DNA from 2 places in the Clostridium sp. JS66 genome. Region 2 is predicted to be linked to the other one. Evidence: riboswitches for the same ligand, from Rfam matches in the RefSeq annotation. Region 2 holds a riboswitch; the other holds the start of a gene.
The links. Region 2 has a riboswitch for lysine ahead of Q6H37_RS22520 (amino acid permease). Riboswitches for the same ligand answer to the same signal wherever they lie in the genome.
Positions count from the first base shown of each region.

Region 1: it holds a riboswitch for lysine, as region 2 does, so the genes downstream of both, lysA (diaminopimelate decarboxylase) here and Q6H37_RS22520 (amino acid permease) in region 2, are expected to answer to the same signal.

Region 1 covers NZ_CP131467.1:2,842,406-2,858,322, forward strand. The annotation lists gene Q6H37_RS13320 (LysR family transcriptional regulator) at 1-201, shown strand, start outside; gene Q6H37_RS13325 (N-acetyltransferase) at 205-1,137, opposite strand; gene Q6H37_RS13330 (YciI family protein) at 1,152-1,442, opposite strand; gene Q6H37_RS13335 (nitroreductase family protein) at 1,471-2,010, opposite strand; gene Q6H37_RS13340 (GNAT family N-acetyltransferase) at 2,027-2,482, opposite strand; gene Q6H37_RS13345 (PLP-dependent aminotransferase family protein) at 2,603-3,979, shown strand; gene Q6H37_RS13350 (HutD family protein) at 4,108-4,725, shown strand; gene Q6H37_RS13355 (glycosyltransferase) at 4,928-6,049, shown strand; gene trhA (PAQR family membrane homeostasis protein TrhA) at 6,105-6,758, opposite strand; lysine riboswitch at 7,263-7,423, shown strand; lysine riboswitch at 7,519-7,689, shown strand; gene lysA (diaminopimelate decarboxylase) at 7,827-9,128, shown strand; gene Q6H37_RS13370 (aspartate kinase) at 9,146-10,351, shown strand; gene Q6H37_RS13375 (aspartate-semialdehyde dehydrogenase) at 10,409-11,401, shown strand; gene dapA (4-hydroxy-tetrahydrodipicolinate synthase) at 11,423-12,313, shown strand; gene dapB (4-hydroxy-tetrahydrodipicolinate reductase) at 12,315-13,067, shown strand; gene Q6H37_RS13390 (LysE family translocator) at 13,164-13,772, opposite strand; gene Q6H37_RS13395 (Lrp/AsnC family transcriptional regulator) at 13,785-14,225, opposite strand; gene Q6H37_RS13400 (hypothetical protein) at 14,526-14,774, shown strand; gene Q6H37_RS13405 (TetR/AcrR family transcriptional regulator) at 14,953-15,603, shown strand; gene Q6H37_RS13410 (HlyD family secretion protein) at 15,629-15,917, shown strand, end outside.
Region 2 covers NZ_CP131467.1:4,887,129-4,903,045, reverse strand. The annotation lists gene asrA (anaerobic sulfite reductase subunit AsrA) at 1-810, shown strand, start outside; gene asrB (anaerobic sulfite reductase subunit AsrB) at 811-1,602, shown strand; gene asrC (sulfite reductase subunit C) at 1,622-2,569, shown strand; gene Q6H37_RS22550 (Crp/Fnr family transcriptional regulator) at 2,722-3,414, shown strand; gene lexA (transcriptional repressor LexA) at 3,713-5,176, shown strand; gene Q6H37_RS22540 (ATP-dependent Clp protease adaptor ClpS) at 5,234-5,533, shown strand; gene clpA (ATP-dependent Clp protease ATP-binding subunit ClpA) at 5,536-7,755, shown strand; gene fliD (flagellar filament capping protein FliD) at 7,965-9,203, shown strand; gene infC (translation initiation factor IF-3) at 9,294-9,752, shown strand; lysine riboswitch at 9,882-10,059, shown strand; gene Q6H37_RS22520 (amino acid permease) at 10,170-11,624, shown strand; gene dut (dUTP diphosphatase) at 11,783-12,229, shown strand; gene Q6H37_RS22510 (protease complex subunit PrcB family protein) at 12,303-13,388, opposite strand; gene Q6H37_RS22505 (DUF4367 domain-containing protein) at 13,589-14,500, opposite strand; gene Q6H37_RS22500 (sigma-70 family RNA polymerase sigma factor) at 14,490-15,011, opposite strand; gene Q6H37_RS22495 (CpsB/CapC family capsule biosynthesis tyrosine phosphatase) at 15,521-15,917, opposite strand, start outside.

The DNA.
Region 1 (15,917 bases), 2.0 Mb from region 2:
GTCATGAATGGTCTTGGAATATCATTCTTGCCATTTTATACTGTTGAAAGTGAAATTGAGCAAGGAAATCTTAAAGGAGTGGAACTTTCTAAGTCATCTAATGATTTCCATACCCAACTTATTTATCATAAAGATAAAAAAATATCTCAACCAATGAGTAAACTAATAGAAATTACCTTAAACCACTGTTGTAATTGGTGATTTTTATCCAGCCCATCTGCACAGAATGATACCATTGAAATCACTAATGTAGTTTTCATTTCCCATAATTAAAATAAGTCTAGGCTGCTCTATTTTAAATTTATGATTATGAAGCAAATAAGTACAGATATCATAGTTGTAAGTAGTACAATCTATTGATATGCTTTTGTAATTTATACTTTTTGCATATTTCATACAGTGATATAGTAGGGAATCTAAAGCATCTTTATAGTTAACATCAGAACTTATGGAAAGAAGGATTATCTCTAAACAATCAGTGGTATTTTCCCTTATGCTTTTACGGTGACACAAAGCAAAGCCTTTAATTTCATCGTTTTGTTTTAATACAAAAGCAGTTCCAAAATCCTTATATTTTATTAAGTAAAGCTGAGAAGATAAATCCAAACCATTTGATATTTTATTGGAAAGAGCTTTTATAGCTTCTTTCAGTTTTAAATAATTTGATTCATTAGAAACATCTATATTTGTTATTTCATATTTAGGAAAGTAAGAATGATTACAACAATCATCAAGTTCTTTTTTCATGTTTAAAGAAAGTTTAAGTGGTTTAAATCCCATACTCATGTACAATCCCACATTATAACTGGATTCAGGCATGGTGTACAGACCAATATTTTGAACTTTTACATCTTTTTTTAAAAATTTTATTGTATAATTGAGCAATTCTTTACCAATACTTTGCCCGCGATATAAAGGATCGACACCAAAACTACCAAACCATCCAAAATTCCCCCAAGTGTGTATGAAATTATATCCTACAACTTTATTGTTAAGTTCATATACAATGCTAGCACTATTACTTTTTTCTATATAAGCTTTAATTCCTTCAGTTCTTCTTGGAGCACTAGCTTTAAAACATATTTTATCTATTCTTTGTATTTCAGGAATATGGTTAAAATTCATCTTTTTTATCATAAAATAGCCTCCTTTTATTCACTTATAAAACATTTAAATCTTTCATCATATTTTGTAGGTAAAAATTCAACTATTTCATAATTAGCAATCTTTTGTGAGCAAAAAGGGTCTTCTTTTATTATTTCATTCACTTCACTGAGGCTTTCTGCATTACATAGTATAACTCCACCTGTTCGTGGATTTTGCCTTCCAGAACATATAAATTTTTTTAGAGAATAATATTTTTCTAAATAATTTATATGAGAATTTAATGCTTTTTCAACTTCTTCAATAGGTTTTATATATTTTAAAAGTAAAATGTACATAAATTTATTACCTCCTTTAATGTTGACTTTACCAATTTTCATAATGCACTATTTCTTCAAGTTTTTTTCTTGGACGTGGTTTAGGTTCTTCATATGCATACCCAACAGTAAGAATACTGATTACATATTTATCAGAAGGTATATTTAGTATTGGCCTAATGTCCTCTTGAGTAAACCATGCTACCCAGCAAGTACCTAAATTTAAATTGGTAGCTTGAAGAGCAATATGTTCTATAGCAATAGAAGTATCCCTGATTATTTGTTTAACTTCTTCTTCAGCGCTATTTTCGTTTAAATTCATATGTGTGCTTTCTTTTATTCTACAATTTATATCTGCAACACATACAATAAAAACAGGAGCAGACAGCATCCATTTTTGATTGTGGGATGCTTCAGCTAATTTTTTCCTCATGGATTCAGATTTTACCACAATGAAATGCCAAGGTTGAGTGTTACTGCCAGAAGGTGCAAGTCTTGCACTTTCAAGTAATTCAATAATTTTTTCATCTTCTATAGGTTTATTAAGATATTTTCTTATACTTCTACGTGTTTTTATTTCATTAAGCATGTTAGTACCTCCTAATTTAAGAAATTTGTTCTAAAGTAATAGTTCTCTTAAAAAATCCATATTTTTTATAAAATTTAAACACAGATTCATTTCCAGCAGATATTCCTATTATTTTTCTTTTTACCTTATTATTATTTAACCAAGATAGGGATCTAGTCATTAACTTATCACCAATTTCTAGATTTCTATATGTCTCATCAACATAAAGTGAATCAATTTCTCCAGTAAGTTCCTTATTTATTGTGCTAATGCAGTATGCAATATATGAATTTTTATATTTAACTAAATCTACTTTTATTTTTATATTATCACTACTTATAAATTTATTTTTTCTAGTTTTAAATGTGAAGTTTTTAAATTTGTATTTAAAATAAATAGATTTATTTTCATGATGTTTATTTAATTTTTTCCATAATGGATGTATTAAATCTAACAGTTCACTTCCACCTTGAATATACTCAAAATTATCCATAAACATCACCTTCCATAATACTTTAATGTGGTACAATTAAAGTGTAAAATATAATTAAATATAATACAATAGATGAAAATAATGATTGTACTGGTACAAAATGCAGAGGGAGGTGTGTAAATGAGCAAATATAATGATATTGTAAATTACATAATAAGTGAAGTTGAAAACAAAAATTTGAAATACAAACAAAAGCTTCCTACAGTGAGAATGTTATCTGAAAATTTTAATTGCAGTAAAGCAACAGTAGTTAGAGCTTATGCTGAGCTGGAAAAGGAACACGTAGTATATTCAATACCACAAAGTGGATATTATTTAGTAGAAAATAATGATGAATTAAATAGAAATTTGTACACTGACATAATAAACTTTTCTTCAGCAGCTCCAGATAAAGGAATATTGCCTTATGAGGAATTTCAACACTGTTTAAACAAAGCAATAGACATGTATAAGCAAAACCTTTTTGATTACTCAGATTCTAAAGGACTTCCCAATTTAGTAAGTGTACTTAAAAGGGAGTTTCAAGAATATCAAATATTTTGCAGTGAAGAAAATATTTTTATAACTTCTGGTTCTCAACAAGCAATAAATATTTTATTTAACATGCCTTTTCCTAATGGAAAAAATAATGTGCTTGTAGAACAACCTACCTATAATGGTGCATTGAAATCATTAGAATTTAGCAGTGATCGTATTATTGGTATTCAGAGGAGCTTTAAAGGTATAAATCTAGATGAACTTGAAAGAAGGTTTGCAAATTGTAATATAAAGTGTTTTTATACCATACCAAGATTTCATAATCCATTAGGAACAAGCTATTCTAGTGAAGAAAAAAAACAAATTTTAAAACTGGCAGAAAAATACGATGTATACATAATAGAAGATGATTACCTTGCTGATTTAGAAATTAAGAGCAATTCTTACCCTATGTATTATGATGATATTTCCTCAAGAGTAATATATTTAAAAAGTTTTTCAAAAATATTACTACCAGGGCTTAGAATTGCAGCAGTAGTATTGCCTAAAATTTTAACAAATGTGTTTAAAGAATATAAGAAGTGGGCAGATTTAAGCACTTCAGTATTATCTCAAGGAGCCTTGGAAATTTATATAAAAAGTGGTATGTTTAAAGCACATGTTAAAAAAATTAGAAAAACTTATTCTGAAAGAATGAATTTAGTAAAAAAAGAATTAGCACAGGCAAATATGCCTTATTTAAAATGTCATGTACCTGATACTGGATTTTTTGCTTGTATTGAATTAATAGAGAATGTAAATGTAAGTAATATTATTAAAGAGCTTAGATACAGTAGTAATATATATTTAGAAGATGTAGAAAAAAATTATTTGAAGGATTATTTCAATGATAATATTCTAAAAATAAGTATATCAAGAGCTAATTCAGAAAATATAAAATGTGGAATTCCAATTATTTTAGATAAAATATCTAAAATAAAAGAAGAAAAAAGTTTTTATAATGATGTTTTTAATATTTAAAATTTAATTTGAGATAAAGTCTAAATTTGATATAAATATTGTTTAGATTTATACATAAGAAATGGTGTCTATTGGATAAATTTTTTGCAGCATAGTCTGCAGTATATATGAATAGGGGGATAAATATAATGATTTATGAAATTATTAAAAAAGAAAACCATAAAACCAGTGAATGGTCAGGAGGGACAACAACTCAGCTTTTAATTTATCCAAAGGAAGCTGTATATAGTGAAAGAAATTTTAAATGGCGTTTGAGTTCTGCAAAGGTTCAAATAGAGGAATCTACATTTACACATTTACCGAGGATATCCAGGATAATAATGATTTTAAAAGGAGAACTTGTTCTTAATCATGAAAATCATCATAATATAGTATTAAAAAAATTTGATCAGGACAGCTTTAGTGGAGATTGGAATACCAAGAGTTATGGAAAAGTAACAGATTTCAATTTAATGATGGCTGAGGGCTGTAGTGGAAAAGTGGAAGCTATTGAGATTAGTAGAGAAGAAATTAAAGAAATAATACTAGAAAAATTACAAAGTAAAGATTATTCTATGCTAACAGAAGTATTTTATTGTGTGAGTGGACAAGTAGAAATTAATGAAAATAGCGGTAAGAATTTTAATTTAAGTGAAGGTGATTTATTGGCAGTAACAAAAGGCAATGAAGAATTACAGAATATACTTAAATTTACTAGTATAGGTGAAAAGAATAGTGAAATAGTTAGAACTATAGTGTATTACTAAAAGATTAAATTGAGTTTTTGAGGAATGTTTTTATTGAAATGTAATATAAATTATACTAAGACAAAAATGAAATAAGGTGTGATTAAAAGTGAATAATATCAAATTACCATGATTTATAGTAAAGTAAGTAATTAAAAGGGTTATGTAAATATGATTTGGAAAGGTATATTTAGCAAGGTAATGAAGGAGAGACTTATAAAATATGTCAAAAATGATTTTGTATATAGTCTCAAATCTTGGAGCATCTGAAATAACTAATCAGCTATATAATATATTGAGAAACATTAATAGAAGAGAATTTAGACCTAAAATTATTACTTTATTAAAGGAACCTGAAGATAGTGTATATGAAGATTTTGAAAGGCTAAAAATTGATATTTATTCTTTAGGTTTATCAAGAACAAAATTGTGGTTAAAAGGGAAAAGGATTTTGGCTGTGACTTGTGAAGAGCTGCAGCCAGATATTATACACACCATAGGATATGATTCTGATATACTTGCTGTAAAGTATTTAAGCAAATTTAAGCATTGCAGTACAATTTGCAATTTTCCATATGAAGGGTATACTACGGCATTGGGTAAAATAATAGGAAAAATTAGAGATAAGAGATATGTTAAATATCTATTTAAAATGAATTGTCCTATTGTATCCTCATATAGCTTAAGAAGAAAATTAAAAGAAAGTTATGATGTTAATGCCTATAACATACCAAATGGAGTAGACGAAATATATTTTTCACCAGTAGATAAATTAGAAATAGCAAGACGTAGAGAAAAGCTGGGATTAGATACTACAAAGAGAATTTTTATTTCAATTGCATCAATGAGTAAAATTGAAGATCCTCTTACAATAATTAATGCATTTCAAAGAGCTAATATTTCAAATTTTGCAACTCTTGTTTTACTTGGATATGAACCACTTTTAAAGAAGTGTAAAAAGTATAATAGTGAAGGTATTGTGATAAAAGGCAAGGTTGACAATTTAAGAGAATTTTTAAAGTGTGCAAATATTTTTATATCTTCATCTAAATCTGAAAAGTTATCAGTATCTGTTTTACAAGCACTAAATTGTGGGCTTCCAGTAATTTTATCAGATACTAAATGTCATAGAGAAATATTAAGCAAAGATAATACGGTTGGTAATAAGTTTAGTGTTGGCAGCATAAATGAATTAAAAGAGTATTTTAGATATTATACAAGATGTAGTTTGGAATATAAATCTAAAAAAGCGAGAATAGTTGGAGAAACTTTTTATGGTTCAAAAATCATATGCAGCATTTATGAGAGAATGTATACACAAATAATATCACAAGGAATCATATGAAGATTAATAAAAAAATAAGTGTTGAATTAAGATAAATTAATTCAACACTTGTTTTTTATATAACATATTTTAAAACGCATATATAGTGACTAAAACTTCCAAGTAATACGAATATGTGAAATATTTCATGAAATCCTAATAACTTTAAGTTCAATTTTGGCCATTTAGCAGCATATATAATGCCACCAACAGTATAGAATATACCACCAAGTACCAGCCATGCTACTCCACTTATAGAAAGAACTTTAGAAATAGGTGATATAACAAAGATTGCAAGCCATCCCATACCTATATAAAATGAAGTGGATATCCAGCGAGGGAGATTAAACCATATCATTTTAAATAGTATCCCAGCTACGGCCATTGACCATACAGTGATAAATAAAACCCATCTTAATGTACCACTTAAAGCGATTAAGCATATAGGTGTATATGTTCCAGCAATAAGTATAAATATCATTGAATGATCTAACCTTCTTAAAAATTTAATTACTTTTTCTGAAGAATTTACTAAATGATAAACAGAACTTGCTGTATATAAAAATATTAAGCTTAATCCAAATATTATAACCCCTGTAAGTTTAAGACCGCTTATGGATGGGGATGAAAATATAACTTTTACTATAAGCAAAATCAACCCTACCAGTGATACAACGGCTCCAAATACGTGAGTAAAACCATTAACAGGTTCTCTAAAAATTTTTTTCATAACATTACCTCCATATAATAAGCTTGAAAGTATCTATTAAATCCATGCATAAATGCCAATTAAATTAAATTTCACTGCATTTAATTAAATTTAATGTATAACTTTATTATGTGTCATTATATATATTATATAACTAATACATAAAATTTCAATTTAGAATAAGTATGAAAATGAAAGCTAATTAATTATTTTTTAATGAATTTCTTAAAAATACTTAATAATGCTATAAATACCAATATAATAACACGTAGTTTTTAAAACTACGTTTGATTTATAAGGTGTAAATAAGGTTTTTATATTGCGAAAGATTGAAATATAAAAATATTTGTTTTTTAATTTTAAAGATATCTGTGGAAACCCAGTAAATAGCTGGTTATTTGCATATATTAAAAATGAAATAAAAGTATAAATATACAAAAATATAAAAAAAGTAGTTGACTAAGTGAATATAATTTGTTAAACTCCTAAGTATACCAGATGAAAATAAAAAACGAATATATAAACAATGTGACATAGAGGCCGCGGTTGTTATAAGTACTGGCTACAGGAAAGGAACACTCGCCGAAATACATAAAATTTAGTTTTATGTATTGGGATTATACTGAATAAGTATAGTACTGTCTTTGAAAAATTGCCCGATTTTTTAAAGGAGTGCTTGTCATATTGGGGCAAAAGGTTTGTTGTGATACACAGCAGTTGTGAGTGCCTTTTGCTCACAACTGTTTTTTATTTACCAAAAAACACTAAATTTAATATATACAATATGGTACAGAGGTTGCGGTTGTCATAAGTAATGTATATTTAAAATACAGGAAAGGGTCATCCGCCGAAGTTTACAAGCTTTAATGTTTGTATACTGGGACTATGCTGAACAAGTATAGTACTGTCTTTAGGAAATTGCCCGATTTTTTAAAGAAGTGCTTATCATATTGGGGCAAAAGGCTTTGTATTGTACATGCAGTTGAGAGTACCTTTTGCTCACAGCTGCTTTTATTTTACACAAATTTAATATATTGATAATTAAGCAAAAATTTACATATTTAAAATTAATGAAAAGAGGAAGATAAGATGAAATTATTTGGAACTATGAATGTGAATAGTAAAGGACATTTAGAAATAGGAAAATGCGATACCACTGAACTAGCAAAAGAATTTGGAACTCCTCTATATGTGGTAGATGAAGATTTAGTTAGAAGCACTTGCAGAGAATTTAAAAATAATTTTGAAATAGAAGGTATTGAAAGTGAAGTTATATATGCATCTAAAGCATTTTTGAATTTGGCAATTGCCAAAGTTATCTGTGAAGAAGGATTGAGTTTAGATGTGGTATCTGGTGGAGAACTTTATACAGCTTTAAAAGCAAATTTTCCTGTAAGTAGAATTTATATGCACGGGAATAATAAAACAGAAGGCGAATTAAGCATGGCTATTGAAGCAGGAATAGGAAGAATAGTAGTAGATAATAGAAATGAATTAGAAGTAATTGAATATTTATGTAAAAGCTTAAATAAAAAAGTTGATGTTTTATTAAGAGTAAATCCAGGTATAGAAGCTCATACTCATGAATATATCCAAACTTCAAAAAACGATTCAAAATTTGGAGAATCTATATTTGATGAAGATATGTGTAAAATTATAAACAGATTTCAAAATAGTGAAAGTGTAAACTTTAAGGGATTTCATTGTCACATAGGATCTCAAATTTTTGAAGAAAAATCATTTTACTCAGAAGTATCAGATATGATTAAGTTCTTAGAAAAAATAAAAAATCAATGTGGATTTAGTACTGAAGAGTTAAATCTAGGAGGAGGTTTTGGAGTATATTATTCTGAAGGAGATAAACCTGTTAATTTAAATAGTTGTCTTAAAAACATGCTTTCAATACTTAAAGAAGAATCACAAAAATCAGGTTTAAATATTAAAAAAGTTATGATAGAACCAGGTAGATCAATAATTGCTAATGCAGGTACTACTCTCTATAATGTAGGTGGTACTAAAAAAACTTATGGTGGTAAACAGTATGTTTTTATAGATGGAGGTATGGCAGATAATCCAAGAACAGCATTATATGATGCAAAATATGAGGCTGTAGTTGCAAATAAAGTTAATTCCGAAAATAGTGAAATATATACTATTGCAGGAAAGTGTTGTGAATCTGGAGACATAATAATAAAAGAAATTCAACTTCCAGAAGTTGAAAGAGGAGATATTATGGCAGTTCTAACTACTGGAGCTTATAATTACAGCATGTCTAGCAATTATAATAGAATACCTAAGCCAGCAGTAGTATTTGTTAAAGAAGGTGAAGCAAAAATAGCAGTAAAAAGAGAAACTTATGAAGATATTATTAGAAACGATATATTATTTTAATGAAGGGGGTAATGAATTTGGCTACAATAGTACAAAAATATGGCGGAACATCCGTAGGAACTATAGATAAAATAAAGGCTGTTGCAAAGAAAGTAATAGAAAGAAAAAAGGAAGGTAATGACATTGTAGTGGTGGTTTCTGCTATGGGTAAGACCACAGATAAGCTTATAGATATGGCAAAACAAATTTCTGATAATCCTAATAAGAGAGAAATGGATATGTTAATATCAACTGGAGAGCAGGTGACAATTGCACTACTATCTATGGTATTTCAAGAAAGTGGATATGATTCAGTGTCATTAACAGGATTCCAAGCTGGAATAAAAACAGGAGGAGTTCATACTAAAAATAGAATATTTGATATAGAGATTCAAAATGTAGAGAATCATTTAAAGGATGGAAAAATAGTAGTAGTTGCTGGATTTCAAGGCATGAATGAAAATGGAGATATAACAACTTTAGGAAGAGGTGGCTCAGATACCACTGCTGTAGCATTAGCTGCAAAGCTTAATTGTACCTGCGAAATATACACAGATGTAGATGGAATATATGGTGTTGATCCAAGGGTTTGGCCTAATGCAAAGAAGTTGGATTATATAAGCTATGAAGAAATGATGGAAATGGCAAGCTTAGGAGCTGGTGTCATGGAAACAAGAGCAGTGGAAATAGGATGTAAATATAAAATTCCTATTTATGTAGCATCAACGCATGGAAATCAAAAAGGAACTTATATAAAGGAGTATGATGAAACAATGGAAGAAAAAGTAATAACAGGCCTTTCAATTAGTGATGATGTTCTTATGGTTACAGTTAACAATGTGCCATATAATTCTAAAAATATATCAATAATATTTGACAAATTGGCTAAACATCATGTGAATATTGATATGATAAGTCAAACAGCACCATTTAATGGATATATAAATGTTTCCTTTACTGCATCAAAGGAAGATGTAAGTACAATCAATGAGGTTGAAAAAGAATTAAGGGCTGAAATACAAGGTATTAAAGTTTCTAAGGAATCAGATATTACAAAATTATCTGTAGTTGGAATAGGTATGATGAAGCAGTCTGGAGTTGCAGCTTCTATATTCACTATATTTGCAGAAAATGATATTGAATTTAAGCAAGTAACTACTTCAGAAATAAGTATATCTTATACTTTAGATTCAAAAGATAAACAAAAAGCAGTAACAGTTTTAGCACAAAAATTAAACTTGTAGAAGTTAATAATTATTAGCTTTTAACTATTAACTAAAAATATGTATGAGGTGATTGAAATGAGAAATGCGAATATTGCTATCGTTGGAACAACAGGAATGGTTGGAAGAACATTTTTAAAAGTATTAGATGAAAGAAATTTCCCTATTGATAATTTATACCTTTTTGCATCAAAAAAATCGGCTGGAAGTAAAATGGAATTTAGAGGTAAAGAATATATAGTAGAAGAATTAAATGAAGATTCATTTAAAAGAGATATAGATATAGCATTATTTTCTGCTGGTGGAGATATTAGTAAAAAATTTGCTCCTATAGCAAAAGAAAATGGGGTAACAGTAGTAGATAACAGCAGTGCTTGGAGAATGGATAAGGATATTCCTTTAGTAGTACCAGAAGTAAATCCAGAAGATGTAAATTGGAATACAGGGATTATTGCAAATCCTAATTGTTCTACTATCCAATGTGTAGTACCACTTAAAGTATTGCATGATGCATTTAAAATAAAGAGAATAATTTATTCTACTTATCAGGCAGTTTCTGGATCAGGAGTTGGTGGAATAAAGGATTTAGAAAATGGTATAAAGGGAGAAGCATCTAATAAATATCCTTATCAAATAGCTTACAATTGTCTGCCTCATATAGATGTATTTATGGAGAATGGATACACAAAAGAAGAAATTAAAATGATAGAAGAAACTAAAAAGATATTAAATGATTATGATTTAAAGATAACAGCAACTACAGTTAGAGTTCCAGTAAGATATGGACACAGTGTTTCTATAAATTTGGAATTTGAAAAACCTTTTGAACTAGATAAGGTATTTGAAATTTTAGGAAATGCTGACGGAATAATTTTACAGGATGATGTTAAAAATACAGTTTATCCAATGCCAATAAATGCTGAAGGAACTGATGAAGTTTATGTTGGAAGAATAAGAAGAGACTTTAGCATAGAAAATGGGCTTAATTTATGGGTTGTAGCTGATAATATAAGAAAAGGCGCAGCTACAAATACAGTTCAAATAGCAGAAGTATTAGTTAAAAATCTTTAATTTATTTTAGGAGGGTTATTTATGTGTTTATTTGAAGGATCAGGAGTAGCTATAGTTACTCCATATACAGAAAGTGGTATAGACTATGAAAAATTAGGTGAATTAATAGATTGGCAAATAGAAAACAAAACAGATGCAATAATTATATGCGGAACTACTGGAGAAGCTGCAACTATGACAGATGCAGAAAGAAAAGAAACCATAGAATTTGCAGTTAAAAGAGTAAATAAGAGAATACCAGTTATAGCAGGTACAGGAAGTAATAACACAGCTTATTCTATAGAATTAAGTAAATATGCAGAAAAAGTGGGAGTAGATGGAGTATTGCTTGTAACTCCTTACTATAACAAAAGTACTCAAAAAGGTGTTATAGAACATTTTAAAGCTATAGTGGGTAGTATAAAAGTTCCAGCTGTTTTATATAATGTTCCAGGAAGAACTGGAATGAGTTTAAAGGCAGAAACAGTATATGAGCTGTCAAAGGTTGAAAATATAGTAGCTATAAAAGAAGCTAGTGGTGATATAGTTTTGGCAGCTGATATTGCTAGATTGTGCGGAGAAGATTTTTCTATCTATAGTGGAAATGATGACATGGTAGTTCCTATATTATCTCTTGGAGGAAAAGGTGTAATTTCAGTAGTTGCTAACATATTACCAGAGGATACTCACAACATGGTTATGGAATATTTAAATGGCAATGTTAAAGAAGCAAGAAAGCTGCAGCTTAAAATGAATGGAGTTATACATGCATTATTTATAGAAACAAATCCTATTCCTGTTAAGACTGCTATGAATGTTATGGGAATGAATGTTGGAAAATTGAGAATGCCTTTAACTACTATGGAAGATAAAAATAAGAAGGTATTAATAGGCAACATGGAAGAATACGGTATAGAAGTAAAGGAGAAATAAGATGTTAAAGGTAATAATAAGTGGATGCAATGGAGCTATGGGACAAGTTTTGACTAAGACTATAGAAGCAATGGAAGATGCTGAAATAGCTGCAGGCATAGATAAAAATGTAGATAGATGTAAAAATAATTATGAGGTTTACAGTGAAATATCTGATTATAAAGGAAATGCAGATGTCATCATTGATTTTTCTAATCCAGCTGGCTTAGAAGGCTTGTTAAATTATGGAATTGAAACAAAAACTCCAATAGTAATAGCAACAACAGGGCTTTCTTCTGAAAATATAGATGGTATTAAAAAAGCTTCTGAAAAAATAGCTGTATTTCAATCAGGAAATACTTCACTTGGAATTAATGTGTTAACTAGTTTGGTAAAAAAAGCAGCAGCTGTCTTAAGTGAAAGCTTTGATATAGAAATTATAGAAAAACATCATAATAAGAAGGTTGATGCACCTAGTGGAACTGCCTATATGATAGCTAATGCAATAAATAATGAATTAAATAACTCAAAAAGGTTCATATATGGCAGAGAAGGAATAAGAAAAAGAGAAAAAAATGAAATTGGCATACATGCAGTTCGTGGAGGCACTATAGCAGGTGAACATACTGTTATATTTGCAGGAATGGATGAAATAGTAGAAATAAAACATACTGCAATGTCAAAAAATATATTTGCTCAAGGAGCAGTGAAAGCTGCCCAATATCTTGTTAATCAAGATAAAGGATTATATAATATGGATGATTTATTAGGCTAAATTAAATCACATATATTTTAGAAATGAGGATGTCGTACTAAGAATGAATATTGCAGTATATTGCATATAAATTTCTTAATGCGGCAATCTCATTTTTTATGCCTTTTTTAAAAACATTTTAATACTAAAGTATATCAATAAAAAACCAACAATTATATTTAAAGCTTGTATTATACCCACAGATAGAAAGCTATTTGCAAAGTTTCCTGATAAAGAAATTAAAGTTAAAAAAAATATTGTGGATAACAGTGCTCCAAAACCAAATAGGTAAATGTCTGTTTTTTTCGTATTTTCTTCTGTAATTTTGGATAAAAATACACCGGACCAAAAGATTATAGTGAGTGGATTTGAAGCAGTAATTATAAGCGTATGAAAAAATGCATTATTTATATTACTAGTATTTTGGATGCTTAAGATTGGTAAAAAGTCTATATTAAACTGGTTTAGAATTGTGCTGAGTCCAAAAATAAATAAAATTACAGTACCAAATATCTTTAAAATGAATTTTATATTTTGCTTTTCAATTATAGAAGATATACCAATAGTAGCAGCAAAAATGAATAATCCATCAATTAAAACAGCACCTAATACACCTGTTTCTGCAGTGTAAAAACCTTTTGATGATGCTATTTGAAATATAAAGATGCAAACAGGACCTATGGCAAATTGTAACATCATACCAAATTTAAAACCTTTAAAAATCATTTTTAGCACCTCTTAAACATTGATATTTTCTTTTAAAGAAGAAAGTACGATTATTGTATTGGATTTAAGTACACCTTTAATTTTCTTCAGGGTATTTGATAAAAAATATTCTAGAGACTTTGTATCTTCTACTAATACTTTTAAAACATAATCATATTCACCAGCAACATGATGGCATTCCAGTACAGAATTATATTGAACTATAGACTTTCTGAAGTTTTCTATGTTTTCTGTTTTGTCAATGTTTACGAAAATGAAGGCTAAAAGTTTATAATTAATTTTTTCTCTATTGATTTTTATAGTGTATTTTTCGATTATATTTCCATCCTCCAGCTTTCTTATTCTTTCAGCTACTGCAGGAATAGAAAGGTTTACTTTTCTGCTTATTTCTGAAGAAGTTGACCTACTATTTTCCTTCAAAGCATCAATGATTTTCAAATCTATGATATCCATAAATGAACCTCCTTTTTTACTACATTAATGTAATTTTACATATAACGTTAAATTAAGTAAATGATTTTTCGAAATACATTAAAATATTAAGAAATTTGTTTTTAAATTTTAAATAATTAAAGTTTGAAAATAAATATTAATAGTAAACTTAAAAAATAAAAGTGCATATTTTAATATTGAAAAAAGTTATTTATATTTGGATTTGAAAATAATGTTAATTTTAAGTAGCTGATATTATAAAAATTTATGGTATCACATACAATTGAAGTGTATAAATAATTTATAGGGGTTAGTCTAATAATGAATTTTATATTTGATTTAATGCTTCTTGCTTTAGTTATGATTCCTATTATACTAGAATGTATTAAAACCAATAGAAAACGTAAACTTCTTCCAATTCTTATTTATTTTAATCTTATAATAATATCCTTTTTTGAAAGACTAAGTGTCAATAGTCATTTAATAATAGCAGCATTATGTATTAATTTGTTTTTTGCAATTAGATTTATATATGTTGAATATAATGATGAATGTAAAAGGAAAAAGTAGATATACTAAGATATTATATATTTTGAAATATGCCTTGGTGTAAAAAATTCCTCAAATTATCTTTAAAATAATTTGGGGAATTTTTTATAACGCACCTATTGACCATGTGGTCAACAGGTATTATAATATATTTATCGACCATGTGGTCAATAAAGTAAAATTTTTGGAGAGTGATAAAATGTACGAGAATTTTGAAAAAATATCAGAAGAAAAAAAGAATAGAATTATTAAAGCAGCTTTAAAAGAGTTTGCTGTAAAAGGCTATGAAGAGGCATCTACTAATAATATTGTAAAAGAAGCAGGTATATCTAAAGGAATGATATTTCACTACTTTGAAAATAAAAAGAATTTATATTTATACATTTTAGACTATTGTGCTGAATTATATTTTCAAAAGACAAAAGAAATATGTGAAAAATATTATAATAGTGCATTTGAGAAGTTTAATCAATTATTAGAAGAGAGAACAGAATGGCTTAAAGGTGAAATGTATTTAGGAATTATTATTTCAAATGCACTTTTGTGTAATTTACCCAATGAATTGCAACCTATAGCAACTGAAAAAACTCAAAGCTTAATACAAAGAATGAAAAAAGTTATGCTTAATAACATAGATAAGTCAGATTTTAATGAAAATGTGGATTTAAATAAGGTATTTGATATGTTTTCATTTATATTTCAAGCACTTACAATGAGATATTTAAAAAAATATTCTTTTATTCAAAGTGAATTAAAAGAGGAAGAAGTGATAGAAGAATTAGAGATGATGAATAAAGAACTTATATGTTTTATAGAAATAATAAAACATGGTATTTGCAAGAGAGAGTAAATATATTTTTAAGAGGAGGGATAAAATGAAGGATTATACAAAAAAATTAATTCCGATATTATTTATAATTCCAATATTATTGAATGGATGCAGTTATTATAAATCAAATGAAAAAGAAAGTATTAGTACAGCAGCAGTTCCAAGGGAAGTCTTTATTTTTGCTGGAAAAATTCAAGCTGATAATTCTGTGAATTTGTCTTCCAAAATTTCACCTTCTAAGGTTACGAAAGTTAATGTACAAGTGGGAAGTAAAGTTAATGCTGGAGATCCAATTGTGTATCTAGATACCACAGATTTAAAAAATCAACAAAATC
Region 2 (15,917 bases):
GTTATTCTTCCAATTACACAAACTATCTTCTACTTTACAGAAGATAGTGTAACAGAACCTAAAGTAGAAGATAAGAAAGCGTTAATATTCTTAAGAAGCTGTGATATACATGCTGTTAAGAGATTAGATCAAATATATTTAAAGAATGGTGCTGAAGATCCATATTACAAGAGATTAAGAGAAAAAGTTAAATTTGTACTTATGCAATGTGAAAACAGCTTTGAAAACTGCTTCTGTGCAAGTATGGGAAGTAATAAAACAGAGGAATATGATTTATTTGTAAAAGTAGTAGATGGACAAGTTTTTGTTGAATGTAAAGATGAAAGCTTTAAAGGATATTTTGAGGCTTCTGAACAGTCTGAAGTAAGTCCAAAATTCATAGAATCTAACGAAAAAGAAGTAAAAGTTCCTGAAAACTTAGATACAAGTGTATTTGGTTGGAGTGGATGGAAAGAGTATTCACAAAGATGTATAGCTTGCGGCAGATGCAATACAGTCTGTGGAACCTGTGCTTGCTTTACAATGCAGGATATATTCTACAAGGATAATGAAAAGACTGGAGAAAGAAGAAGAGTCTGGGCTTCTTGTCAAGTAGATGGATTCTCAGATATGGCTGGTGGTCATAGTTTTAGAAAAGAGCAAGGTGAAAGAATGAGATTTAAAGTTATGCATAAGGTTTATGACTTTAAGAAGAGATTTGGTTATCACATGTGCGTAGGTTGTGGGAGATGTGACGATGCCTGTCCAGAGTATATCTCACTTTGCAATTGTATAAATAAATTAAACAATGCTATGGAAGAGGTGAAGTAAATGGAGAATATATATTTACCAAAGGCTAGTAAGATAATTAGTATTACTCCACATACAGATATTGATTATACATTTAGAATGGAATTTACAGGTGATGTAAAGCCTGGCCAATTCTTTGAGGTTTCTATACCTAAATATGGAGAAGCTCCAATTTCTGTCTGTGAAATAGGAGAAGGATATATAGATTTAACAATCAGACGTGTGGGAGTAGTTACAGATGTTATTCATACTTTTTTCCCAGGAGACACACTTTTCATGAGAGGACCTTATGGAAATGGGTTTGATGTAAATATATACAAGGGAAAAGAAGTTATTGTAGCTGCAGGTGGAACTGGACTAGCTCCGGTTAAAGGAATTGTAGATTATTTTTCAGCACACAGAGATGAAGTTAAGAACCTTGATCTTTTAGTTGGATTTAAATCACCAGACGATATACTGTTCAGAGAATCACTAAAAAAGTGGAGCGAAAGTGTAAATGTTACAGTAACTGTAGATAAAGCTGAAGAAGGATATACTGGTAATGTTGGCTTGATTACTACGTATATTAAAGATTTAAAAATCGAAAATATAGAAGAAGCACAAGTGGTGGCTGTTGGACCTCCAATAATGATAAAGTTTACTATAGCTGAGTTTCTTAAAAGAGGAATCAAAGAAGAAAATATATGGGTTTCCTATGAAAGAAAAATGTGCTGTGGTCTAGGTAAGTGTGGACACTGTAAAATGGATGATACTTATATCTGTTTAGAAGGACCAGTGTTTAACTATACTAAGGCTAAACATTTAATGGATTAAAGGGGGGATAACTATGTCTATAGATATTAATACAAAAAAGTTGAAAAAGAATGCATTTAGAGTTACAAAGGAAAGAGGAAAGACTGCGGTAAGAGTAAGAGTTCCAGGTGGACATATGGAAGCAAAGCATTTTGAAATATTACAGAAAATTGCTGAAGAATATGGTAATGGAACTGTTCATATAACTATAAGACAAGGATTTGAAATACCTGGAATAGACATGAGAAATATTCCCAAAATAAATGAATTGATTCAACCTATAATAGAAGGTTTAGAAATAAATCAAGTTGATTCAAATACAGGTTATGCTTCATCTGGTACAAGAAATGTATCTGCCTGTATAGGAAATAGTGTCTGTCCTTTTGGTAATTATAATACATCTGCTTTTGCAAAGAAAATGGAAAAAGCAATTTTTCCTAATGATCGTCATGTAAAAATTGCTTTTACAGGATGTGCTAATGATTGTGTAAAAGCTAGAATGCAGGATTTCGGAATTATAGGAATGACTGAGCCACAATATGACAGTTACAGATGTATAGGATGTCAAGCTTGTGTTAAGAATTGTAAAAAAAGATCAACAGGAGCATTACGTTTTGAGAATTTTAAAGTTGTAAGAGATCATGATAAGTGCATTGGCTGTGGAGAATGTGTTGGTAAATGCCCAACAGGTGCCTGGACAAGAAGTGATGAAAAATACTTTAAGCTAGTTATAATGGGAAGAACAGGTAAGAAGAACCCGAGACTTGCTAAGGATTTTGCTAAATGGATAGATGAAGAAAGCATAATAAAAATTGTATTGAATACTTATGATTTTATAGAAGAATATATTGATAAAGATGCACCATTAGGTAAAGAACATATTGGATACATCATAGATAGAACTGGATATCAGGAATATAAGAAATGGGCATTAAAAGATGTAAAATTAGGAGATAAAGTGGAGATACAAGATAATATTTATTGGTAATAAGCTAATTTAAGGAACGGGCATTGATGTCCGTTCTTTTAAGCATATTTTTGTAACATAAGTTACTGACAAATGTATGTAAAATTGCTAAAATAAAATTAAGAAAAGAGAATTTCATTTAAATAAATTAAAAGTATGGGGTTGAAGTAATAATGATTAAAGCCACAGAACAAGATTTTAATCAAATATCAATTTTTAATTGCATAAATGAAAGAACTTTAGAATTGTTAAAAGCTAAGGCTTTTAAAGTGAAGCTCAAAAAAGGAGAACTTTTGTTTTACGAAAAGCAGAAGGTTAATAAAATATATTTAGTTTTACATGGAAGGGTAACCATGTACAGAAACTCAGAAGAGGGACAAAAAAGAGTAGTTTATATTTTAGGTGATGGAGATTTTGTTAATGAAGTAATCTTTGATGACTTGCCTGCATCTATAAATTGTGAGGCTTTTCAGGAAAGTTGCATCTTATGCTTTTACAAAAAAGATTTATTAGAAATTATGGCTGGAGATTTTCAATTGACAAGAACTATAATAAATTCCATGGCACGAAAAATTAGAAGGCTTTATAGGCAGCTTAAAAATACTGTACCTATAAAGATGGATAAAAAGCTTTCAGCAAAGCTGTGGAAATTGTGTAAAGATTATGGAGTTGAAGTGGAAGAAGGAACATTAATTGATATGAATATAAGCATTACTTATTTAGCAGATATGTTAGGAAGCACAAGAGAAACTATATCAAGATGCATGAAGGGATTTGAAAAAAGTGGTATGCTTAAATTTATAGGTAAAAAAATATTAGTCAGAGATCCTAAAGAGTTGTCTATATACTTTAGGGGCAGGGAGTAAATAGAGTTTATTTTGTAATACATATGAAAATGTAATCAATATTAAAATTGAATTTAAACAAATAATTCATGAAAACCAACATGTATTAATGAAGAAAACATTATGTATATGTTGGTATTTTTGTTATATTTATAAACATTTTCGTGGAATTATTTATAATTATTGAGGAATAATTGCAGCTAGAGCTTTAGCTTGCGGCAGTTACTTTATTTTTAATAAAATATTTATAACATAACACAACAATTTAAGTTATAATATACTTAAATTAAAGGTTATTCCTATACAAGGGGGTGTGGTTATGGAATTAAATGCAGCACAGATAAAATTAGTTGAAAATAAATCGTTAGGATATAATTTACTAAAGGGAGTAACAGGCTCGGGAAAAACTACAACAGCAGTGTATAGAAGCGTGTATTTAGAAAACTACTATTGTTTATATGATAAAGATAGAATTTTGATGATTGCTGGAGATAGTACACAAATTGAAGATATAAAAACAATGTATGATAAAGCAAAAGAAAATACTAAATTTAATTATATAACCTTGTTTTCAAAGTTAGATGATAAATTGCATATACATAGTATAGAGGACATTGTATATAAATATTTTCATTATGACAAAAAATATAGTAATTATAATTTAATAGAAAGTAAAGAAGAAAAGGAATCGATATTAGTTCAGTGCATAAAAGATGTTAAAAAGTCATATGAGAAAATAAAGATATTGAATAATAAGTATATAGAATTTATTATAGATGAAATAAGTTGGATTAAAAGTTGTAATTATAATACACTTGAGAAGTATCAAGATGCAGATAGAATAGGAAGAAGTAATAGTAAAATACAGGGACCTAGAAGGTTGATGAAAAACTCTGATATAAGAAAAGCTATTTTTAAAATTATGAATTTATACAATGAAAAGCTTGAAGAAAAAAATTTAATTGATTTAGAAGATATGGCATTAATAGCATTGCAGCAGTGCAAAAATATTATTGATGAAAGGTATACTCATGTTATAGTAGATGAAAGTCAAAACCTAACTAGGGTGCAATTAGAGCTTGTAAGAGAGATAAATAGCAATGAGACTTATTCTAGTACTACTTATGTACTTAGTAAGGATAACTGCAAAAATTCAAATGGGTGGTTAATAAAATCACGTAAGGCTAGTAGTTTAGGATTACCATCAAAAGTAAAAGGGCACATATTTACTAAAAGATATGAAAATTATGTAGAAAAGAAAAGGATTGAGTATTCTATGGAATCATTTAAGTATTGTGACATAAAGCATGGAAGAGATTATGAATTATCTAGAGATATAAATAATATTTCTGAAATAATAGTAAAAGATTCAGATTCGCAATATAAATATAGTGAAGAGGAATTAAAAAAGTTACCTGTATATAGTGATATAGCAGCAGGAGAACCAATACTCATGAATCCAGAAATTGAAGATGTTTTTTATGTTCCAACTTATTGGCTTAAAGGTATGAAGGATTGCTTTATATTAAAAGTTAGAGGAGACAGTATGATAGGTGCGGATATAGATAATGGAGATTACGTAATAATCAAAAAACAATATACAGCTCAAAACAAAGATATTGTAGCAGTTAATTTAGATGGAAATGCTACATTAAAAAGGTTTGTAAATAAAAAAGAAGGAATATACCTTATGCCTGAAAATAAGAAATATGAACCTATTCGCATTAATGATGAAGGAGCAAGGATTATAGGAGTAGCAGTAGGAATAATTAAACAAAATTAGACTAAACTTAATTTATACCTAACGGTATAATAATTTTAACTTTGGAGTTGTTTATAAATGAGTCAGAAAACTATTGAAAAGCAAGATACAAAAATAAAAATAAGAAAACCAAAAATGTATAAAGTAATTATATACAATGATGATTATACTACTATGGAGTTTGTGGTAAAAATTTTAATAGAAATTTTTAAGAAGTCTGTAGTAGAAGCTACAAAGGTTATGTATGATGTACACAGGAGTGGCATAGGAATTGCAGGTATATATTCCTATGATATAGCGGCTACTAAAGTGACACAAGCGATGAGTGCATCACGGGAAAGTGGATTTCCATTAAAATTTAGTATAGAAGAGGAGTAAAAATGAAATTAGATACTATAGTAAATGAAATCATTACAGCTGCATATAATGAAGCGAAATATTCAAAACATGAATATTTTACACCAGAACATATTTTATATGCTTCCTTATTTTTTGAAGAAGGAAAAAAAATAATAGAAAATTGTGGTGGTAATGTAGAATATATAAAAGAAGATTTAATAAAATATTTTAAAGATAATATGGATTTGATAGAAAAAGGAGAACCAACAGAAACTGTTGGAATAGGCAATATAGTGGCTTCAGCAGGACAGCATGTATTATCAGCAGAAAAGGAAATTATAGGTTTAGGTGATATATTTGTAGCTATGTATGACGAAGAAGAAAGCTATGCTAGCTATTTCTTAAAGAAGCAGGGAATTCAAAGATTAGATATGTTAGAGTATATAACTCATGGTGCTTCAGAATTTGATTTGGAAGAGATAGAAGAAGATGTTTATGAAGAGAACCATGAAAGACAAGAAGAGGGTTCGTTAAGTCAGTACACTATGGAACTTACAGAAAGAGCTAGAAATGGACAGATAGACCCTCTTATTGGAAGAGAAGATGTATTAGATAGAACTATACAAGTGCTTTCAAGAAGACTTAAAAATAATCCAATTCATGTAGGTGAACCTGGAGTAGGCAAAACTGCAATTACGGAAGGATTAGCCAAAATGATTGTAGAAAATAAGGTGCCAAAGCTTCTTCAAGGAAGTAAGATATATTCTTTGGATATGGGAACTCTTTTGGCTGGAACTAAATACAGGGGTGATTTTGAAAATAGAATAAAAAATGTGCTTAAGAATTTAGAAAAACAAGAAAAGGCCATTGTTTATATAGATGAAATTCATACTATAATAGGTGCTGGAGCAGTTTCAGGAGGCTCTGTAGATGCTTCAAATATACTAAAACCTTTCTTAGCTAAAGGAAATATTAAATTTATAGGTTCTACTACCTATGATGAGTATAAAAAGGTTTTTGAAAAGGATAAAGCTTTAGCAAGAAGATTTCAAAAAATCGAAGTAAGGGAACCTTCTATAGAGGATACCTTTAATATATTAGACGGACTTAAAGAAAGTTATGAGCAATTTCATAATGTAAAATATACAGAAGAAGCCTTAAGAGCTGCAGTGGAGCTTTCAGCAAAGTATATTACAGACAGGTATCTTCCAGATAAAGCAATTGATGTTATGGATGAAGTAGGAGCTTATGTAAAGCTTCATTCAGATATGGAAGGTACTGTTGAAATACAGGCTAAGGATGTGGAAAAAATAGTGGCATCCATAGCTAAAATACCTGAAAAAACTGTGTCAGTAGATGAAGCTGATATACTTAAAAACTTAGATGAAACGATAAAAAAGGAAATATTTGGCCAAGAAAAAGCAATAGAATCTATAGTTACAGCTATAAAAAAATCTCGTGCAGGTTTTAATGATGAAAATAAAACTGTGGCTAATCTGTTATTTGTGGGACCTACAGGTGTAGGAAAGACAGAAATATGTAAACAGGTGTCAAAGGCATTAAATATTCCACTTATAAGATTTGATATGAGTGAATATCAAGAAAAGCATACAGTGGCAAGACTTATTGGGGCTCCTCCAGGATATGTAGGTTATGAAGAAGGTGGACTTCTTACAGATGCAGTAAGAAAAAATCCTTATTGTGTACTGCTGCTGGATGAAATTGAAAAAGTTCATCCAGATGTTTTAAATGTATTACTGCAGTTAATGGATTATGCAACTCTTACAGATAGTACTGGAAAAAAGGTTGATTTTAGAAATGTAATACTTATAATGACTTCTAATGCAGGAGCTAGATCTATTGGAAAACCTCTTATGGGATTTGGAGGAAGAACTGTAGAAAATGAAAATATAGATAAAGAAATAGAAAGATTTTTCTCTCCAGAGTTTAGAAATAGGTTAGATAATATCATAGTGTTTAATAAAATGAATGAGGATATGGCACTTTTAGTAGCTAAAAAGACTATAAGAGAATTTGAAGAAAAGTTAAAAACTAAAAATATAAAAATACAGGTTACAGAAAAGTGTTATAAGTGGTTAGCAAGTAAAGGATTATCTTTAGAATATGGTGCAAGGGAAATAATAAGAATCGTATCACAGCAAATAAAACCTTACTTTGTTGATAAGGTACTATTTGGAGATGTAGATAATAAAAAGATCATAGTCATAGATACAAAAGAGGATAAAGTTTTTATTAGCTAAAAAATATATAAGTATTTAAAGATAAAGTTTATAAGCTTGTAAAAAAACAGTTTTGGAAATTCCAAAGCTGTTTTTTCTAAATTTAATTACATAAGTTTGTTATTTTCAAAAAAGTAAGAAAAAAATGATAAAATTATATAAATTATCCTTAAAGTATGCGATAATATAAATAATGAGTTTGGAATATTATACCGTGGAGGAGGATTATAATGATTAATGGTTTAAATTGGAATTACCAAAACATTCCTATGATAGACGATACAAGTAGTGTTAGAAAATATAATACATTAGATGATCTTTCTTTAGCATACAATAGTATAAAAACAAATAATAGTGATTATTACTATAATATTAAAAATTCCTCTAGCAAAATATATTCAGTATCTACAGTGAAAAATGATGCTTCGGAGCTTTTTACTAGAGGTAAAAATTTAGTAGATGAAAGTAACAATGGATTATTTCAATCCAAAACTGCTGTTTCTAGTGATGATAAAAAGGTTTCTGCTTCAGCAAAAGAGGGGGCATTAAATAAAACCTATAGTGTAGAAGTTAAAAACATTGCTAAATATCAAAGTAATAAGAGCAATGAGATTAATGCTTATGATAAAGCAAGGTTTAATGTAGGAAATAACACTTTTGCAATAAATCACAATGGACAAACTAAGGATATATCCTTTAAAGTAGATGCAAGTGACAACAATGAAAAAGCTTTAAATAGTATGGTTAATGCTATAAATAATTCTGATGCAGGAGTTAAAGCTTCAATAGTAAAAGATTCTAAAACTAATTTAATGTATATGAAAATTGATTCAAAGGAGACTGGAAAAGGTAATTTTTTTGAAGTTGTAGACAAGATTGGTAATGCAGCAGCTGCATCTGGGACTAGTAATAAAGTTCAGACAGCTGAAGATGCAAATTATAATGTAAATGGGGTAAACTATACATCTAAAACAAATGATATAAGTTTAGATAATGGAAAAGTTAATTTAAATCTTAAGGAAAGCACTACAACTCCAATTAATGTAAAAGTTAAAAGTGATGCCAATAAGATAGAAAAGGGTATTGAAAACTTTGTAAATAGCTATAATAAATTTTCCAGTGACATACAAAATAATGATTTCGATTCCAACATATTAAAAGCATCAACAAGTGCATTAAAAAGAAATGAAGCTAGATTAAAAGGTATAGGAATAACTGTTAATGAAGATAATACTTTATCTATTGATAAGAAAAAACTTAATGAGGCAATTGAAAATGATGCTGATAAAGTAAAAAATATATTTTCAGGGTATACTGGAATTGGTAAAAAAATAACCAGTGCTGCTAAGGCAGTGGAAATTAATCCAAATATAGTTGTACAAGTTAATCAAAATATTGGATATAATAATAATTATGCTATTATGCAAAGTACAGCTCAGTATGGAAATTTTCTTAATTTAATCAGATAAAAATAATAATAAATTATAGATTCAAAATTATGGAGGTGTTGTATTATTAATAAAAATTTTAATTTAAATGAAGGTATTAGGGAAAATGAAATTAGATTGGTGGGTGAAGAAGAAAGTGTAATTATCAAAACTAATGAAGCTTTAAATCGTGCTAGAGATGAAGGATTAGATTTGGTAATGATTTCTCCAACAGCTAAGCCGCCAGTGTGTAGGATAATGGACTATAATAAATTTCTTTATGAACAATCTAAGAAAGAAAAAGAAGCAAAAAAGAATCAAAAGGTTGTTGATATTAAAGAGATAAGATTAAGACCTAATATCGAAGAACATGACATACAAATTAAGGCTAATAATGCTAAAAAGTTTTTATCTAGCGATAATAAAGTGAAAGTATCCATTAGATTTAGAGGTAGAGAAAACAATTATACTCATTTGGCAAGTAAGGTATTTGATGTATTTATTTCTAAATTAGAAGATACTGCAGTAATTGAAAAGTCACCTAAATTAGAGGGAAATAATATGATTATGATATTAGCACCTAAGAAATAATATATTTTTAGTAATTGGTTTATGAACTATTTAACTTAATATGAAATATATTACTATAATTAGTAAATACATTTAAAATGTATTTACTAATTATAAGTTTTAGTGTATAATAGTTAATTATAAGTGAATAACTGAGATAGAGGCGCAAAATTTAAGAGTAGCACTGCAGAGGTAAGTACTATGAAGCAGTTTGAAAGGAAATTTTGCCGAAACTTATAGCAGATGCTTTAATGCTATATAGTTGGGCTTTGTATAGAATATGTACAGGACTGTCACAAAGTTTATTTTGTGGAGAGCTATCATTCATGTATTAATATGTATTAAATACGTATTTTAATGCTCTGAGTGTGTTCTCAGAGCATTTTTTATCTTAGTTATTTCACTTATCGGAGAATATTACCGATAAGGGGGAGAAAAATGGAACAAGTTAATCAAATTAAAGAGCAGGAGTCAGGTGGATTAAAAAGAACTCTAAAGGCAAGACATCTTAACATGATTGCAATGGGTGGTGCCATTGGAACAGGAATATTTTTAGCACTGGGAGATACAATTAAACAAGCAGGTCCAGGAGGTGCTTTAGTTGCATATGGTTGTATAGGTATTATGGTATATTTTTTAATGACTAGTTTAGGAGAAATGGCAACCTTCATGCCAGATTCAGGTTCTTTCAGTGTTTATGCAACAAAGTTTGTAGATCCAGCATTTGGATTTGCTATGGGATGGAATTATTGGTATAACTGGGCTATTACTGTTGCTACAGAAATGGTTGCAGGTGCTGTGCTTATGAAATTTTGGTTTCCAGGAGTTCCACCTGTTATATGGAGTGTTATATTCCTTACATTAGTAGTTGTGCTTAATCTTTTATCAGCGAGAGCATATGGAGAAGCAGAATTTTGGTTTGCAGGTATTAAAGTAGCTACTGTAATTGTATTTTTGATAGTAGGTATTGCAACTATATATGGAATAATAGGCGGACATTATGTTGGATTCAAGAATTTTACAGTTGGTGAAGCACCATTTGTAGGTGGACCTAAATCAATTTTTCTAATATTTTTAATTGCAGGATTCTCATTTCAAGGAACTGAACTTGTTGGTGTAGCTGCTGGTGAAAGTGAAGACCCTGGCAAAAATATACCAAAGGCGATAAATACAATATTCTGGAGAATTTTGCTATTCTATATGGGAACAATATTTGTAGTTGGAGCATTAATTCCTTACACAGATGCAGGTGTTCAGACTAGTCCATTTACTATGGTATTTCAAAGAGCTGGTATTGCAGCTGCAGCATCGTTAATGAATGCTATTATCTTAACTTCAGTACTATCAGCTGGAAATTCAGGAATGTATGCTTCAAGCAGAACCTTATATGGAATGGCTAAGGATGGAAAAGCTCCTGCATTCTTTGGAAAACTTAATTCAAGAGGAGTGCCTGTAAATGCATTAATAGCAACTACAATAGTAGCATCACTTTGCTTTTTAACAGGTCTTTATGCAGAAACAACGGTTTATGTATGGCTTGTAGCAGCTTCAGGACTTGCAGGATTTGTTGCCTGGGTAGGCATAGCGTTGTGCCATTATCGTTTCCGTAAAGCTTATGTGGCTCAAGGACGTGATTTAGGTAAATTAAAATATACAGCTAAATTATTTCCATTAGGTCCAATAATAGCCTTGGTATTATGCGTAGTAGTTATTTTAGGCCAAGGATTAACTTATTTTCAAGCAGATACAATAGATTGGAAAGGAGTAACTTCATCATATATAGGATTACCATTATTTTTAGTATTATGGTTAGGATACAAAAAGAAACATAATACTAAGGTTGTAAAATTGGAAGATGTTGATTTGAAAGTTAATGAAGAAAAAACATTTTAAATAGCATATGTTTTGTAAGGTAAAAAGTACACGCTAGGTTATATATAGCGTGTACTTTTATACTTTACTAACTATTTTTACAAGATTCCTTGGCAGTATAACTAATAATTGATAAAATAAATAATGTCACAAAATATATGATTAAGGAGATAAATGCAATGAATGAAAGTACAATACAAGTAAAAGTTATAAAGGTTAATGAACTGGCAAAATTACCAGAGTATGCTCATGAAGGTGATGCAGGTATGGATTTATTCTCTATAGAAGAAATTGTTATACCTCCATTAGAAACTGCACTTATACATACAGGTATAAAAATAGAACTTCCAAGAAATACTGAGGCTCAAATTAGGCCAAGAAGTGGTCTAGCACTTAAACATTCTATAACAGTTTTAAATACTCCAGGAACTATAGATGAAGGATATAGAGGTGAAATTGGAGTAATACTTATCAATCATGGAAAAATTCCATTTAAAGTTGAAAAGAATATGAAAATAGCTCAAATGGTAGTTAAACCTATAACTAGAGTTAGCATATTAGAAGTAGAAGAGTTATCTGAAAGTGAGAGAGCAGAAGGCGGATTTGGATCAACAGGAGTTAAGTAGTGAAAAGCTTCATAATAGCATATTAGCAGTATAAAAAATGAGTACTTATAGAGTTCTATAAGTACTCATTTTTTTATTGAATAGATACTTGAAATTGCATTCTGTAGCCTTGATTAGAAACCTTAATATTAGAAGTAACATCACTTGTTATAAATAGATAATATGTTTGATTAGCAACATAAGGTTTCAAAGGAATAATTCTTATAGATTTTTTATCATCAGACAAAGATGCTTCAGTAGGAATTCTAGTTCCATCACTATCAACTACATATATATTCGTATTGTTTACATTTTCTTTTGCAAGTTCTTTATCATAATACAATGTCAATTGCATATTTTTGTCTAAGTTTTTTTGGAAATTTAAATCTTGCCATTTTGAGTCAGTAAAGGAAGATTTATCAACAGGGAGTAATATCTCTGTTAATGGGAAAGAAGAATTATTATTATATTTTTGTGGAGTTCCTAATGCATATTTAATAGTAACATTACTATTTAACTTTAAATCTTTAATTTTGTTTTCACTTTCTTCATTATCGTTAAGGTAGAAGAATTGGGATACTCCATTAGAATTTTGAATTTCTAAAAATATAAAATTATTTTCTTTATATATATTTTTTAAATTACCTGAAGCCCAAGATATACCAATTATAGGCTGAAAGCTTCTTTGAATATCATAATAGCTAAAATTTTTTCCGTCAGAATTTTTTACTGTTATATTGTGCAATGGAACATCTGCTTCTATTATAGTGTAAGGATAACTTGCTATTTGAGACAATGCAACATTATTATCTGGAGAAGTTTCTTCAACTAATACATTTACTTGTTGCTCAGAATCTTCCACAGCCTTTACAGTGATTCCATAACCAGAAGTAGGCTTTTCTCCACTCATAACAGCTATATAGGACTTGTTAGAAGAGCTGTCAGTATAAGAAACAAAACCTTCATTGTTTTTATAAAGTTCGATTTTTTTCATTAAATCACTAGGAGCCTCATCTTGTGATATAGTATGAAAATTAACTTTATTATAAATTATAGAATATGTCTTTGCTTCAATAGAATTTGTGTTTTTGGACAAAACTGCAGCGCTTACTTTGAATGGCATGTATACTAAACCTATGCCCAAAGCAATACACGTGGATATTAAAAATTTTTTTCTCATTAATGGGACCTCCCTGAAAATAATCCTTTAGTTAATTAAATAAAAAATAAATGTACTTTTAAAATTCTAAATTTGTCAAACGCCATTTTAATAGGGTACAAGAAATATACCCTATTAAAATATAAATATATAGAGCTTCCTCCGTATATTAAATTAGACGTAACCATAATATAAAATGTTTCAAAAACTTTTATATTTTTTTAATTAATAGATTTAGCTATATTTATCAACGAATCTTCTGGCAAAGTACTGGATAAATAATATTGTACATTATTGTTTATCCATACTATTTGTGTAGTGGCAGATTTACTGTCTTTCATATAATTAATATAAGCTTTATTACTATTTATATATACAGTTTTAGATCCGTCTAAATTGGATATATTTTTGCTCTCATATATTTCAAAATATGAGGAATCTGAGCTATATTTTAATTTAATACATTTCAATTTTGCATCTGGAATTGATATATCTGTAAGATTAAAACCATCTGGAACATAAGATGGAGTTATGATCTTACTTTCAAAATATTTTTCAGCAGTTGCCATATCTAAGTTTTTCTGTGGTGAAGCTATACCTTGAAGTCCCTTATAGGATTCTTTACCACTAAAATTTTCACTTGGTGTCAAAGAGTTTTGCGTTGAGTTTCCAGATGTAGAAGTACCACTTGAACTCTTGGAATCAGCAATGCTATCTACTGAATTGGCAGTATTGGTGCTGCTTTTAGTTGTCTTATCATCTGGTTTATTATTAGCGGATGTACCAGATTTATCTTTATTTTTTGAAGAATCATTTACTGATTTAGCTAAATCATTATTACTTTTTGTTTTTGAGCCTTCTTTAATTTTTCCACTATCATTAGAGTTTTTATACTGTTGCTCATTATTATCTACGTAATTACGAGGTATAGTTGAATTATTAAAGAAATAATTATATGTAAATCCGATTATTAAAAAAGCTGCAGAAGCTGCCGTAGCAAGTATAGGTTTTATCCTATTCTTTTTTTTACTTTTACATTTTTCTAAAGTCATTTTTTTTAATTTTTCAGTAGCATAAATGTCTTTAAGGAGCAAATTTGATGCCTCTTTAAAATATTCCATATTATCCTTCATATTCAATCTTCCCATCTATATTAAATTTTAACATTTTTCTAGCACGAAAAAGCCGACTACGAATCGTTGCTTCTGGTACATTTAAAATTTTACTTATATCCGTAGTAGATAATTCCTCGTAATAATAAAGTAGTATAGGCTCTTTATATTTATGAGGCAAATTCATAACTTCATTTAATAATTTTTCATATTGAATTGAATTAATAACCTTATTGTCTATATTAGCATCTACATAATTGTCAGCTATTGAAGGGTTGTCAGTATAGTCAAATGCAAATACCCTCTTAAACCATGAATTTCTTAATATATCCTTGCAGGCATTCATGGTAATAGTCATAATCCATGTTTTTTCACTACTTCTCTTTTCAAACTTGTAAAAATTCTTATAGACTTTTATAAATACTTCTTGAAAAACATCTTCAGCTAAATACTTGTCCTTAAGGTACATGTAAGCAATTCTTAGTACATCATCGCCATAGTCGTTCATTAATCTTTCTAGTTCCTTGTCCATGTTTTAATAATATCTTTTTTCAAGATATTTCCCCCCCATCACAAATACCAAATGTACTAAAATGTAATAGCTTAATTAATTTCTGAATTGAGCAACTAAAAATTAATGGATATAAGAATTTCATATTATATAATATCATATCACATTTTCCAGTGTTTGGCGTAGTTTTAAAATCAAAAAATATATGATATAACGATAAAAATAGCTAATTTAGAGAAATATTAAAGAAATAAATATATAATACTATAATTTTTACAACATTCCATAGTCAAGTATTAGTAAATTTCTATTTTAATTTACATAGTAACAATTTTATAAATGCAAACATTCATTTGTTGAACAATTTTGAGGAATTAAAATATTAATTTGTGTTTGATTTGATATTGTATTTTTTTATAAGTACGATAATAATAGCATATTTTGTATTTGAAAAAAAGATGACAAAAAAGCTTAGAAAAACTTCTAAGCTTTTTTGTCTAAGGGAAATTAATAAGAACATTGAAAAAATTTCATATACCATAAGGACCTGTTATACTATTACCAAATCCCATAGCCCTTGAAATAGAACAATCATATTTTAAAATTTTAATAGACTTATGTTTGGATAACATATTTCCTATTTTAAGCTTTCTTATATCATAATAATCAAGGCAATGAGTATCAGAACCAACAGATATTTTTATATCATTTTTTTTCAAATGTTTAAATAATCGTTTAGTTTTCCAAGTATCTATGGATTTTACTATTTCATCAAAATACTCGTAACCTTCATTTACATTTAGTTCCCAGAATAGATTGTTTTCTTTTAATTTGCTTATTAAAAAATTCAATCCATAATTTTTATATAAGCGAAGCAAATCGGTGTGTGCCAAACCAATATTGCATTTTAAATGTTTTGTGTATTTA